3 regions of the Desulfosarcina sp. BuS5 genome follow, and region 2 is predicted to be linked to each of the others. Evidence: riboswitches for the same ligand, from Rfam matches in the RefSeq annotation. Region 2 holds a riboswitch; each other region holds the start of a gene.
What was found. A riboswitch is a leader RNA that binds a small molecule or an ion and turns the genes downstream of it on or off. The one in region 2 is predicted to bind cobalamin.

Region 1: another riboswitch for cobalamin. It lies ahead of BuS5_RS01355 (hypothetical protein); the one in region 2 lies ahead of BuS5_RS02465 (LbtU family siderophore porin).
Region 3: another riboswitch for cobalamin. It lies ahead of thiC (phosphomethylpyrimidine synthase ThiC); the one in region 2 lies ahead of BuS5_RS02465 (LbtU family siderophore porin).

Annotation. Positions count from the first base shown of each region.
Region 1 covers NZ_CP087952.1:278,337-282,629, reverse strand. Annotated here, with positions in the region: gene BuS5_RS01365 (HPr family phosphocarrier protein) at 1-1,216, shown strand, start outside; gene ispD (2-C-methyl-D-erythritol 4-phosphate cytidylyltransferase) at 1,325-2,014, shown strand; cobalamin riboswitch at 2,019-2,308, shown strand; gene BuS5_RS01355 (hypothetical protein) at 2,480-2,740, shown strand; gene BuS5_RS01350 (sirohydrochlorin cobaltochelatase) at 2,915-3,799, shown strand; gene BuS5_RS01345 (FecCD family ABC transporter permease) at 3,884-4,293, shown strand, end outside.
Region 2 covers NZ_CP087952.1:509,647-513,939, forward strand. Annotated here, with positions in the region: gene BuS5_RS02460 (NUDIX domain-containing protein) at 17-568, shown strand; gene BuS5_RS02465 (LbtU family siderophore porin) at 643-1,962, opposite strand; cobalamin riboswitch at 2,201-2,485, opposite strand; gene BuS5_RS02470 (nucleotide sugar dehydrogenase) at 2,870-4,180, opposite strand.
Region 3 covers NZ_CP087952.1:1,285,368-1,289,660, reverse strand. Annotated here, with positions in the region: gene BuS5_RS06455 (hypothetical protein) at 42-1,973, shown strand; cobalamin riboswitch at 1,994-2,177, shown strand; gene thiC (phosphomethylpyrimidine synthase ThiC) at 2,273-3,592, shown strand; gene cobT (nicotinate-nucleotide--dimethylbenzimidazole phosphoribosyltransferase) at 3,595-4,293, shown strand, end outside.

The DNA.
Region 1 (4,293 bases), 230 kb from region 2:
TTTTGACATATCTCAATTTATATTTACGGAAAAACTCTTGCTCAAACTTGTCAGCTCATCTCAGATCCTTGAGGATTTCCTTGATTTTCACGGTGCCAGAAACAGTAAAAAGTGGTATTTTTACAGGGAGCTTACAGCTGCTGTAAGGCATTTAAGCCGTGGAAGCCTATATCAGAAACACATCTCAAAACGTTTAGATTTTTATATACTCGATAATGTAGAAGAGTTCAGAAAAGAAGGTTATACTACGCTAGATTTTTTAACTCAGACCTTAATCGATCTTGCACCTGTAATAATCGACGAGGCTCGCAGGCTTAACATACCAATCCCTGAAAACAGCTTTGAGCCCTCAGATTTTCCCAGCATTGTCACAAACGAGATTCTGGATTACGATATTGATGATGCAGACAGAGATCAACAGAAAAAAAATATTGTAAAAATAGCGAGTGACTTTCTTCAAATCATACGGGAATTTGAGCCATGGGAATCTTATGGGCCGCGAACGTTAGAGGAGATCAAAGAAATTGTTCCGGAAAAGGTTAATGAGGTGCTTGTAGGCCGCTTTGAGATGACGATTCACAATTTACAGTCCTCATTTGACACATATGTAATACACGGTGGTCTCAGGTTCGGAAACGAAAAATTTAAAAAATTACGCGGAATTTTTTCCGTTGTGTTTCACCTTCTCCAAACAACCAGCCGGCTCTTACATTTCTATGAACGGCATCTGTACGATGCCGGGTATAAAAATATTTATAAACATGTTCAGGGCCTCCTTTCCGACATTATCGATCCTGACGCATTAATAGACCGCACCATAAACTATGGTCTTTTTTATACCTGTTATTTCCTTTCCGCCGGTAAAAAGATAGCCAAGGAAATACTTAATGAAAATATAGAAAAATCTTCCATAACTGTCGGAGTGCCGGTGGAACTCGGCTTTCACAGCAGACCAAGCATGATGGTTGCTAAAATTGTGCAGCATTACGGCGGTAATGTAGAAATGTGTGTGGGAAATGATAGATTTGACGCCGGCAGCGTGCTTGATATACAGTGGGCTGGGGGTAAAATACAAAAAGAAAATATTGAGGAAGTCACCTTTCAAGGAGATGTGCGCTCTCTACATGATATTAAAATTCTTGCCCGTGTCAATTACGGGGAAGACTCCATGGGAAAGGGGATACCTCTTCCGAATGAATTAAAGCATCTGAGATAGCTATAAATTTTTAGATAATTAATTGCACAAGGCCAGAGGGAGGAAGGCGTATTGTAATACTCCGACGACCGATAACGCAGTGAAATTATTTATGTGGAAATTTATATTATGGTTTCAGCAATAATAGTCGCAGCAGGCCGGGGCATCAGGATGCAGAGTACCCGGCGCAAACAATACATTGAAATTGCCGGCATACCCATATTATCTCACACTCTGCGAGCGATTGATGCATGCGATTCGGTAAATGAAATCATCCTGATAGTCCCTGGGGAAGATATTGATTACTGTTATAACAATATAATCAGCAGCACAAATCTTTCAAAAAAAATCAGACTGGTTGCCGGAGGAGCTGAAAGGAGCGACTCTGTATATAACGGCATACTTGCTGTAAAGGATTTTAATAGTTTAGTGCTTATTCATGACGGAGTCCGCCCCTTTATCCGTCCTGAAGAGATTGATGCCTGTATATCCGCAGCAGAAGATTCCGGGGCAGCCATTCTGGCCGTGCCTGTTAATGATACCTTAAAGAGTGTTGATGATTCCGGAATTATAGATAAAACTCTGCCAAGGGAGAGAGTCTGGCTTGCACAAACTCCGCAGGTTTTTAAATATTCCATCATAAAAGATGCTCTATATAATGCAATTAAATCGAATTATTCAGGAACAGATGATGCCTTCTTTGTGGAACATATGGGAAAAAAAGTTAAAATTCTTAAGGGCAGCAGGTTAAATATAAAAATAACGACTAGGGAGGATCTTCAATTGGCTCAAGCAATAATTACCTTGACAGAAACATGAATCAAACATAAAGTTAATTAAAGGTGCTTTTATAAAGCTTAAAAGGGAATCTCGTATAGATTTTCAGATAATTAATTACACAAGGATAGAGGGAGAAAGGCGTATTGCAATACTCCGACGACCGATAACGTAGTGAAATTATTTATGTGGAAATTTATAGAAGCGAGAGTGGTCCCGCCGCTGTAATCGGGGACGAAATCTGCATATGCCACTGTCTGATTAGAATCGGATGGGAAGGCGCAGTGATTAGAATGATCCGAAAGCCAGAAAACCTGCCTTTAATGATAGATAGTTTATTCTGCGGTGAAACAGAATAAATGATAAGCAAAGGGCCGATAAACTGGGTAAAGCCCTTCAAGCCGTATAATGGTTTGAAGGGCTTTTTTTATTTCAAGGTGCAATACCGCCCGTCCCGGCCCTTTAACGCGGGACCTCCGAAAAATTTATGAAAGGGGGTGAATCTTGATGAAAACAGGAATAATAGTATATATCGCCGGCAGTGATTTGCCGGATAATGCTGTCGATCATAAAACAGCCGTCAGCAATCTTAACATTGAAGCTGACAGGCTTGAATTTGTATCAGCCACATCCGGCCACTTTGATATAAGCGATGCCTGGTGGTCCCTAACGGTTAAAGGTATGCAAAGAATTATATGCAAACTGGCCGAGTTCACCAGTTTAGGAGACCTTAAGCTGACCGGGCGCGAGCTCAGATTGTGCGGGTAACTTTTCCGGCATTACCCATAGGGTTTCGTCTACATAATTTCACTGCGTATCGGTAAAAACCTTCGGTCGACGTACCACCAGTACGCCTTCTCCAGGTTTTTACCTCTATCCTTGTGAAATTAATTATTAATCGATAAAAAATATTTTCTTTCTTTGGGAGGAATAAAATAAAAAATGAACAGTAAAAGAATTATCCAAGCCGCAGTTCTTATCGTAATCCTTGCCTTTGTCTGTATCTCGGCGCATGCACACGGCGACAACCGTCCCATGAAAAAAGGAATTCTGCTGGTAGCCTTTGGATCAAGCATACCTGAAGCGCAGGTATCTTTTAAAAACATCGACAACAAGGTCAAAGCCGCCTATCCTGGGATACCTGTGCGCTGGGCATTTACATCTTCCATTATACGCCATAAACTTGCAAAACAGGGTAAAAATCTCGATTCCATTGCAATAGCCCTTTCAAAAATGATGGAAGAAAATTTTACGCATGTGGCTGTACAGTCACTCCATACTATCCCGGGTGAAGAATATAATGACCTGATTGCGACAATCTCGGCCTTCAAACATATTCCCGGCGGATTTGATAGAATTATTGTTGGGCAACCCCTTATATCAAAACAGGAGGATATGGAAAAAGTTGCAGATGCCATTATTCAGAATATCCCCAAGGAGAGAAAAAAGAAAGATGGAGTGGTTTTGATGGGACACGGCACTCCGCACCCGGCCAATGCATTTTACGCGGCCATGGCCTATAATCTTCAACAGAGTGACTCGAATATAATTGTAGGGACAGTGGAAGGGAGCCCGACAATTGACGACGTAAAAAAGATGCTGCTTGCAAAAAAGATAAAAAAAGCATATTTAATACCATTTATGTCAGTCGCTGGCGATCATGCCAGAAACGATATGGCAGGTGATGAAGATGATTCATGGAAATCTATTCTAACTAAAGCCGGGATCAAATGTGTGCCTGTTCTTAAAGGTTCGGCTGAATTCGATAATATTGTCGATATCTGGGTTGACCATCTGGAGTTGCCTTTGGAACATTTTAACCATTAAGACAAAATATAACCCCTAACAAATAGAACCGGAATACTGAGCTATTGCCGGTTCTTTCTATTTTAATTGAGCGTTCATTCACAAATGACTTTAAACAAATTAAGAAAAACAGTCACAAGTTCAACCGGCGTCCATTTATTTTTACTTGGAATTTTTCTGTTTACAGCCATTATTGTATCATCCGGATCAGGTTATATTAATATAAACTTTGCAGATGTTTTCAAAATTATTGCTTCCAAAATTACCGGAAACAGGGATTTGCTTGAAGAAATGAACAAAATTTTCCCGGTAATAGTTCTTGATGTGCGTCTGCCGAGAATCTTAACTGCTTCCATTGTCGGCGCCGGCTTATCCATATCAGGGGCAGTATTTCAAGGGATACTCTTAAATCCCCTGGCAGACCCTTACACCCTGGGAGTATCCGCAGGAGCGGCTTTTGGCGCTTCGATTGCTATCCTGTTTAACATCAATCTTTTTACGATAGGCCTCTCCTC
Region 2 (4,293 bases):
GGATCGGGAGATTAAGGTGAGTCCAAAAGTAAATAAAATTACATCTGTTTACAAAGGCAAAGTGTTTGATCTTGTCAATGAAGAGATTACCCTTGAAAATGGAAAATCCACCAAAATGGATATCATACGGCACCCTGGAGCGGCCGCTATAATTCCGTTTTTGGATAAAGATACTCTTATATTGCTGAAGCAATACAGGCATGCAATAGGTGAATATATTTGGGAAATCCCGGCCGGCACGCTGGAGCAGGATGAAGATCCGATTGAGTGCGCTTATAGAGAATTGACCGAGGAGACCGGGTATGCAGCAGGCAAAATGGAACAAATCGGCGCAATAACGCCTGTGCCGGGATATTCAGACGAAAGAATTCTCATTTTTGCGGCCTATGATCTGAAACAGGCAGAGCAGAACCTGGACGATAATGAAGTCCTGGAAGTCTATGAAGTCAAGTTTTCAGATGCGATTGATATGATTTATAATGGTGAGATAACGGACGGCAAGACTATTACGGGTCTTTTGATGTCAAGTAGAGACAAGGCATGCCTTGTCTCTACAGCGTTACAATAGAATAAAGGCTGAAAGAGATTGCCCCCTTCAGCCTTTTGAAAATAATTAACTACCCCTATCAGCGCTGCATCAGATTAGAATTCAACGGCAACCTGGGCTGATACGGTATCATTCTGTGCATTTGTGCCGCCGTCGCTTTCGCTGTAATCTTCATCGTGCATATATTCAAGCTTAAGCATGGTGTTTTCCAGGATACTAATTCCGATTACGCCCATATAACGGTCTTCGGGCAAAGCAAGATAATCGTCGAACGACCCTGGAGTATAATCAACAAACACGCAATCGTTTGTTCCCTGATAGGCTAAAGCGAAGGTCGTTTCCCTGCCTAAAATTTCCTGCGTAAAAGCTGCTTCAAAATTCCATGATTCAGGGTTTGCTTTTTTCCCTCTTGTGTTCATTTCACCAGCATTATAATCGTCAATAGCTCCAACATATTCACCTATAAACTGGAACGGACCCACATTCATTACAAGGTGCGCTGCAAGGCCGGAAACATAATCATCGATTTCATCACGCCCCCCTCCTACCAAATTATCTGATACATCATCCAAAACATCTGTCAAAACATCAGAGTCGGTGATATCGTTGATATAATCACAGCCTATATCAAAGCTAAACTGATCCTGCTCAAATGCAAATCCGATATTGGCGCCGTAGTTGTCGACCTTATTGCTATTGTTGGAGCCTTCGCTTACATCACCATTAAAGGTATATACCGACCCGTAAAAACCTTCGAATTCAAAGCCGATCTGCGCCGCGCTTTCCCTGGTTTCACCAAGTTCCAGTGTCAGTGGATCCTGAATCATGTTTGATTCAAAATTACCGAAGGGCACATACATTTTACCTGCTGACAGATAAAGCGGGAATTTTTCGGTATTACCAATGGTTATTATCGCTTCATCCACTGTAAAGTCTTCTGTATCATCATCCTCATACAGAAACAGTAAATGACCGTTGACCCATTCATTTATCCGGGCGTCAATCTCCAGTTCCACGGTGGCAAGGGTGATATCGCTGGAATCGCGGTTACCGTAGAGGCCGCTGCCCCTGCTTGCCGTATAACCTTCGACTTCTATAAGCCCGTGGATATCGACTCTTTCAAGGAAATCATTCACAACTGCTGTTTTTGAGACTTGTTTCTCGAGATTTGAAAGACGGTCGGCCACGTTCATTTTGCCGACATGCTCTTTGCCGGGCGTCACTCGCTCCTGTTCTACACTTGCCTCAACAGCCTGCTTTAAGTCAGCAGCTTCTTCAGTCGTTACAATCCCTTTTTTTTCTAGGAGCTTTAACAGCATCTCTGTTTCAGAACTCATGGCAAAGACATTAAAATTGATGAAAAAAATAGAGCAAATTAAAGCAGCTCCCATTATAAACCAGTTTTTCTTTTTCATTGAACATCCTTTCGTTAAAGATATTGTAATAGACTAACAAAATTTTTTTAGGTAAGCCTAACTAAAAACTATAAACTCACCTCCCTTCATATTTTTATATATTGTTTGGTAGACCGATAAATATCAATTAACCAAAACATAAGTCAAGAAAAAAAATCCCCGAATCGCATAACGACCCGGGGATTTCCCTTTTTTATCCTCAGAATTTTGATTTGATATTATTAATTGCTTCACGAAATATATCATCTATGATCAGGCAGGTCTTCTGACTCTCGGATCTATAGATCTTCAGATAATTCATTTCACAAGGCCAGAGGGAGGAAGGCGTATTATAATACTCCGACGACCGATAACGCAGTGAAATTATTTATGTGGAAATCTATATCTAACAACCGCACCTTCCCATTAAACTACAACAGTGGTTTTTCGCGGTCTTCGTCCCCGATTACAGCGGCGGGCCCGTCCTCGATTTTAACGAGGTTCCCTGTTAGGCTTGAACAGCACCTGATCATTATTATTTTATAATACTAGCATAAAGATTATATATGATGCAAGAGTAAAATCAGCAATTCTAATTTTGGAAGGTTGTGGCACATCATATTGTAGCAACGCCATGCTTCATAATCTATATATAGATAAAAATATGCCATAATTAGAATTGCTGGAGTAAAATATCTTCATATCCGCGGATTCCGCCATTCCCTGTCAAGCAAAAAAAAACCACGAAGAAATTGTATCTTTATGATACATAAACCTTCGTGGTTTGAATTAATTATTGAAAATATTTATATCTTGCAGCAAGCTTCTGCCCACTAGTTAATTATTATATATTTAATTATGTCGAGGATGTCAATTCATTATTGTTTCTCGTGTCTGTATTAATTTTATACTTTTTTAATTCAGAATTTCATAATCTCCAATACTTGATATTCTGTTTTTCCGCTTCATCACGGCTGAAGGCGCCTTTAATATCAAGCAGAATCGGTTTTGAATTTGTACATAACTCCGCAATCCCGGAAATGCCAAGTTCTATGTATTTTTTATGAATAACTGCGACTATTACTGCATCTACACCTGAAAGCGCCTCCATCGGTTGCAGATCGATCCCATAAAATGAAGCCGCCTCATCCGGGTCTGCCAAGGGATCATGAACAAGCACCTCTATGCCGTAATCAACAAGTTCATTTATTATATCGACTATTTTTGTATTTCTTAAATCAGGCACATCCTCCTTAAATGTTATACCAAGAACCGCTATCTTTGCACTGTTGACCTGTTTCCCGGCTTTTATAAGCATTTTGACTGCGCGTTCGGCAATATATTTCCCCATGCCGTCATTTATTCTGCGGCCTGCCAGTATTATCTCTGGGTGATAGCCGATGGCTTCGGCCTTAAAGGTTAGATAATATGGATCCACTCCAATGCAATGACCGCCAACAAGGCCGGGTTTAAAGGGTAAAAAGTTCCATTTTGTCCCGGCCGCCTTCAAAACTTCCGAAGTATCTATTTTGAGTTTATCAAAAATCAGGGCGAGTTCGTTCATAAGCGCTATATTCAGATCTCTCTGGGTATTCTCTATAACCTTTGCCGCTTCAGCTACTTTTATCGAAGAAGCCAAATGGATTCCAGCCGTTACAATAGCTCCGTAAACCCGGGAAAGTAACATGGCAGTATCTTTATCAGAGCCTGATACAATTTTCAGAATCTTGTCGATTGTATGTATTTTATCACCGGGGTTAATCCGTTCCGGGGAATAACCGGCCGTGAAATCAGTACCGAACCTTAAGCCTGATTCCTGCTCAAGAATAGGAACGCAGACATCTTCTGTCGCCCCGGGATAGACTGTCGATTCAAAGACTACCGATGATCCTTTTTGCATATACTTCCCCGCTGTTGCAGAGGCCCCGCGCAAAGGTTTTAAATCAGGTATCCGGTATTCATCTATTGGCGTCGGCACAGCAACAATAATCAAACGGCATTCCGATATTTTTTGAGGATCATCTGTAAAATTTATGACGGCATTCTGCAGGTCCTTTTTGGAGATCTCCATTGTTCGATCAAAACCAGTTCTAAGTTCCTCTATCCTTTCAAGCTTAAAATCATAGCCTAAAACATCAAAATGCTTCGACAGGTGTACTGCCAGCGGAAGTCCCACATAACCGAGGCCCATAACAACAATTTTATCCTTGCGCGCCTTTAGTGATTCAAATGTTAGCATACTTTTTCCTCGTCGGATTTTAACTTAATATAGACCGTCACATAAATAATTTCACTGCGTTATCGGTCGTCGGAGTAGGGGTTCAAGATTTTGAACCCCTACCCCTCTGGCCT
Region 3 (4,293 bases), 780 kb from region 2:
TTGCAAACTCAACAAATCAATTCGATATGTGACTAAAAAAAATGGTAATTGCAGACATAGGGTGGATACCTAAGATTGTTTATTCACAAACATTAATAATAAGGGAACTGGAAGGAAATAATGGAAATATGACAAAAACACATTCATTCCATATTCCTGTAATGGGAATCGGATTTACTGTTGATACTCCATTAAAGGTTTCTCAATACGGAATTGATTCTGTAATTTCTTTAGTTGATGACATTCTACTTGAAAAGTTAAGAAAGATGTACTGCGATAAATTTGAAATTCCTTATAATGAGATTACAGAAAAAACCGAGGATTTCAGAGCAAAAAGGATTACGTCCTATCTTAATTTAATGAACAACCTGGCAAAAAAAAAATTTGAGAAATTAAAAAAAGTCACTATTGAGAAAGGTAACAAGATAAAAGAATACCTCAATATGTTACCTGACAGTTCAAGCATAAATCAAAAATTCAATAGGTTAACGGCAGAATATTTTGATTTAAATGAAGTTGGAAACTGGATAAAAGACAACTTGTCAATGGGCAGTATTGATGTAAATATTATGACCAAGATTGATAAGGGGAACTATATTAATGATGAAAAATTACCCATAAAATACAATGACGCTCATGCTGCGCTCAGGGGGTATGCGAATAGCGATTTAAAATCTTCCATAATACTTTCGGCAGGAATGAATCCTAGATTATATAGCTATTTAGAGCAATTTGAAGATTTCCATCCTGATAAAAATGGGGAACTAAAAAAGAAAATTGTTTTAAAGGTCAGTGATTACAGATCGGCTTTGATCCAGGGTAAATTTCTGGCTAAAAAAGGACTGTGGGTTTCAGAATACAGAGTTGAATCAGGACTTAATTGCGGTGGACATGCTTTTGCAACAGATGGGTATCTCTTGGGACCTATATTAGCTGAATTCAGGGATAATCGAAAAGAACTGATGAAATTAATTTACGAAATCTTGGTTCAGGCGCTTTCCAACAAAAACCGTTCAATACCTGAAAAAAAATTACCGTTAAAAATTACTGCTCAAGGTGGTGTTGGTACGGCTGAAGAACATCAATTTTTAATCGAACATTATCAACTTGATTCCATTGGATGGGGCTCCCCTTTTCTTTTAGTCCCGGAGGTAACTAACGTTGATAAGCCGACTATGAATAAATTGAGAGAAGCTAAAGAAGATGATTTGTATTTAAGCAATATCTCTCCTTTGGGCGTTCCTTTCAATAATCTTAAAGGGAACAGTAAAGATCTTGCAAAATTATCTTTTATTGCAAAAGGAAAACCTGGTAGTCCATGCCCTAAAAAATATCTTGTTTCCAATAAAGAGTTTACTGAAAACAAAATTTGTACGGCTTCACGTCAATACCAACATTTAAAAATAAAAAAACTTGATAATGAAGGACTATCTTCTGATGAATACCAAAATAAATTTAAAAAAATAGTTGATAAATCATGTCTTTGTGTGGGGTTAGGTACGTCTGCATTGTTGGTGAATCAAATAGATACGAAGGCTGAAGGTGATGGAGTCTCTATTTGTCCGGGTCCAAATATGGCGTATTTCTCAAAAATAATGAGCTTAAAAGAAATCACCGATCATATTTACGGCAGAGCGAATATGATCACAAGAACCGATCGTCCGAATATGTTTATAAAAGAACTAAAAATTTACATTGATTTTCTAAAAAATAAAATAGAAAAAACAAAAGTTTCCATGACAAAGAAACAAGGAAAATACCTGTTAACTTTTGCAAAGAATCTAAATGAAGGAATCAACTATTATTACAGCTTATTCACTGATTTGAAGGAGGTATTTGAAGACACAAAATCCAGTATTCTAAGTGGGTTGGATGATAGTAAGAAAACTTTACATCTTCTATATTCAGAAATAAAAAATCTATCAGTAACAGAAAACAGAATTAAACCGGGCGGCTTACATGAAAAATCTTGACCTCTTATTTATCATAAGATAAATTAAATTTTTTACTTGGTTAACGGAACACGGTGCAATTCCGTGGCGGTCCCGCCGCTGTAATCTGAAATATCGATTGCTTGCAAATTTTCTTGCTGTCACTGGGTTATGAAAAATAACCTGGGAAGGCGCTGTCGATTGTTATCAGTAAGTCAGAAGACGAACCAGGGAATTTTTTTGTAGAATTCGATGGCAAAGGGTTCTGTAGAACAGTTATGTTCTGCCGGAGCCCTTTTTTAATTTCCGGCGGGTCATATTTTATAAAAAGGAGTATAATTATGACTACCCAGATTGAATTCGCACAACAAGGAATTATTACAGCCCAGATGAAAAAGGTCGCGAAAGATGAAAACTTTTCACCTGAAATTATACTAAAGAGGGTGGCTTCCGGTGAAATCGTTATCCCGAATAATCCCGGCCGTATAAATCAGAATGTTGTCGGTATAGGCCTAGGGCTTAGAACCAAAGTTAATGCATCCATAGGCACTTCATCGGATATATGTAATATTGATGCTGAAATTCGCAAGGCCAAAGCAGCCCGGGAAGAAGGAGCCGATACCCTTATGGAACTCTCCGCCGGCGGTGATCTTGATGCAATCCGCAGGGCGGTTCTTGCAAATACCAGCCTCCCTGTAGGGAACGTTCCCCTGTACCAGGCATTCTGTGAAGCGGCCCGGAAATACAAAGATCCAGGCAAACTCGACCCTGAATATCTATTTGATCTTATTGAAAAACAGTTGGCGGATGGTTTAAGCTTTATGGCGATCCATTGCGGTATTAACCAATATACGATTGAAAGACTGCGCAAACAGGGATATAGATATGGTGGTCTGGTATCAAAAGGGGGTACATTCATGGTTGCCTGGATGGACAGAACAGGCAGGGAGAACCCTCTTTATGAACAGTTTGACAGGGTCTGCGCAATAATGAAAAAATATGATGCCGTTCTTTCACTCGGCAACGGCATACGGGCCGGAGCCATACACGACAGCCATGACCGCGCTCAAATGGCTGAGATGATAATAAACTGTGAGCTTGCCGAAGAAGGGAGAAAAATGGGATGCCAGATGATGGTCGAAGGCCCGGGCCATGTGCCCCTTGATGAGATTGAGGGTAATATAATGCTTGAGAAGAGGATGAGCGGTAATGCTCCCTACTATGTTCTAGGCCCGCTCCCTGCAGATACCGGCGCAGGTTATGACCATATTGTAGCTGCGATCGGCGCCGCCAGTTCCGCCAGATTCGGAGCCGATCTTATTTGTTACATCACCCCGGCTGAGCACCTTGCCCTGCCCAATGAGGATGACGTGCGCGAAGGTGTCAGGGTGACTCGTATCGCAGTGAGAATCGGAGATATATCTAAATATCCTGATCGGCGTGAAAATGAAAAAAAAGCCGCAAAAGCCAGACGCGATATGCGCTGGGGAGACCTTGAAAAGGTTTTGATGTTTCCTGATGTGGCGCGATCTGTACGTCAAAGCAGGGAGCCTTCCAAAGAAGAGACATGCACTATGTGCGGTGATTTTTGTGCCATGAAAAAAGGAATGGAAGTCTTTATGACTGATATTGCAGGCGACAAGGTTTCAACACAAAGATAAAAATGAAAATACTTGAGAAGACAATTAACAGGATTGAATCTACGGATTCAATTATATACAAAAAAGCCCTGGATCGTCTTGCTCAGCAGGCCCGCCCGGCGGGAAGCCTCGGTGTTCTGGAGCCGCTTTCCGCCAGACTGGCTGGCATAAAAGGCGTATTAGACGTTAGATTGACCGAAAAGGTTATCGTTACCTGCGCCGGTGATCACGGTGTTGTCGCAGAAGGAGTAAGCCTCTTCCCACAGGAAGTTACAGCTCGGATGGTTTATAATTTTGTAAATGGCGGAGCTTCCATCAGTGTGCTGGCACACCATGCCGGAGCCCGGGTAGTTGTGGCTGATCTTGGGGTGAACCATGATTTTGAGCAGGATCTGCCGATTTTTCATAAAAAAATCCGTAAAGCAACCGGGAACCTGGCTGTGGAACCTGCAATGACAAGAGATGAGGCAGTACGATCTATTGAAGCGGGTATAGAAATAGTTGATGAATTACTAAAACAGGGCCCCGTCGATATAATCGGAACCGGGGACATGGGTATCGGCAATACAACCCCGTCAACTGCGATTATAGCCGCTTTTTCAGGTATTCAGCCTGAAAAACTTACAGGCCGGGGCACAGGCATAGATGACAAGACGCTGCAGCATAAGATCGAGGTAATAGAAAGAGGGATTGAGCTGCATAAGCCGAATCCTGATGACCCT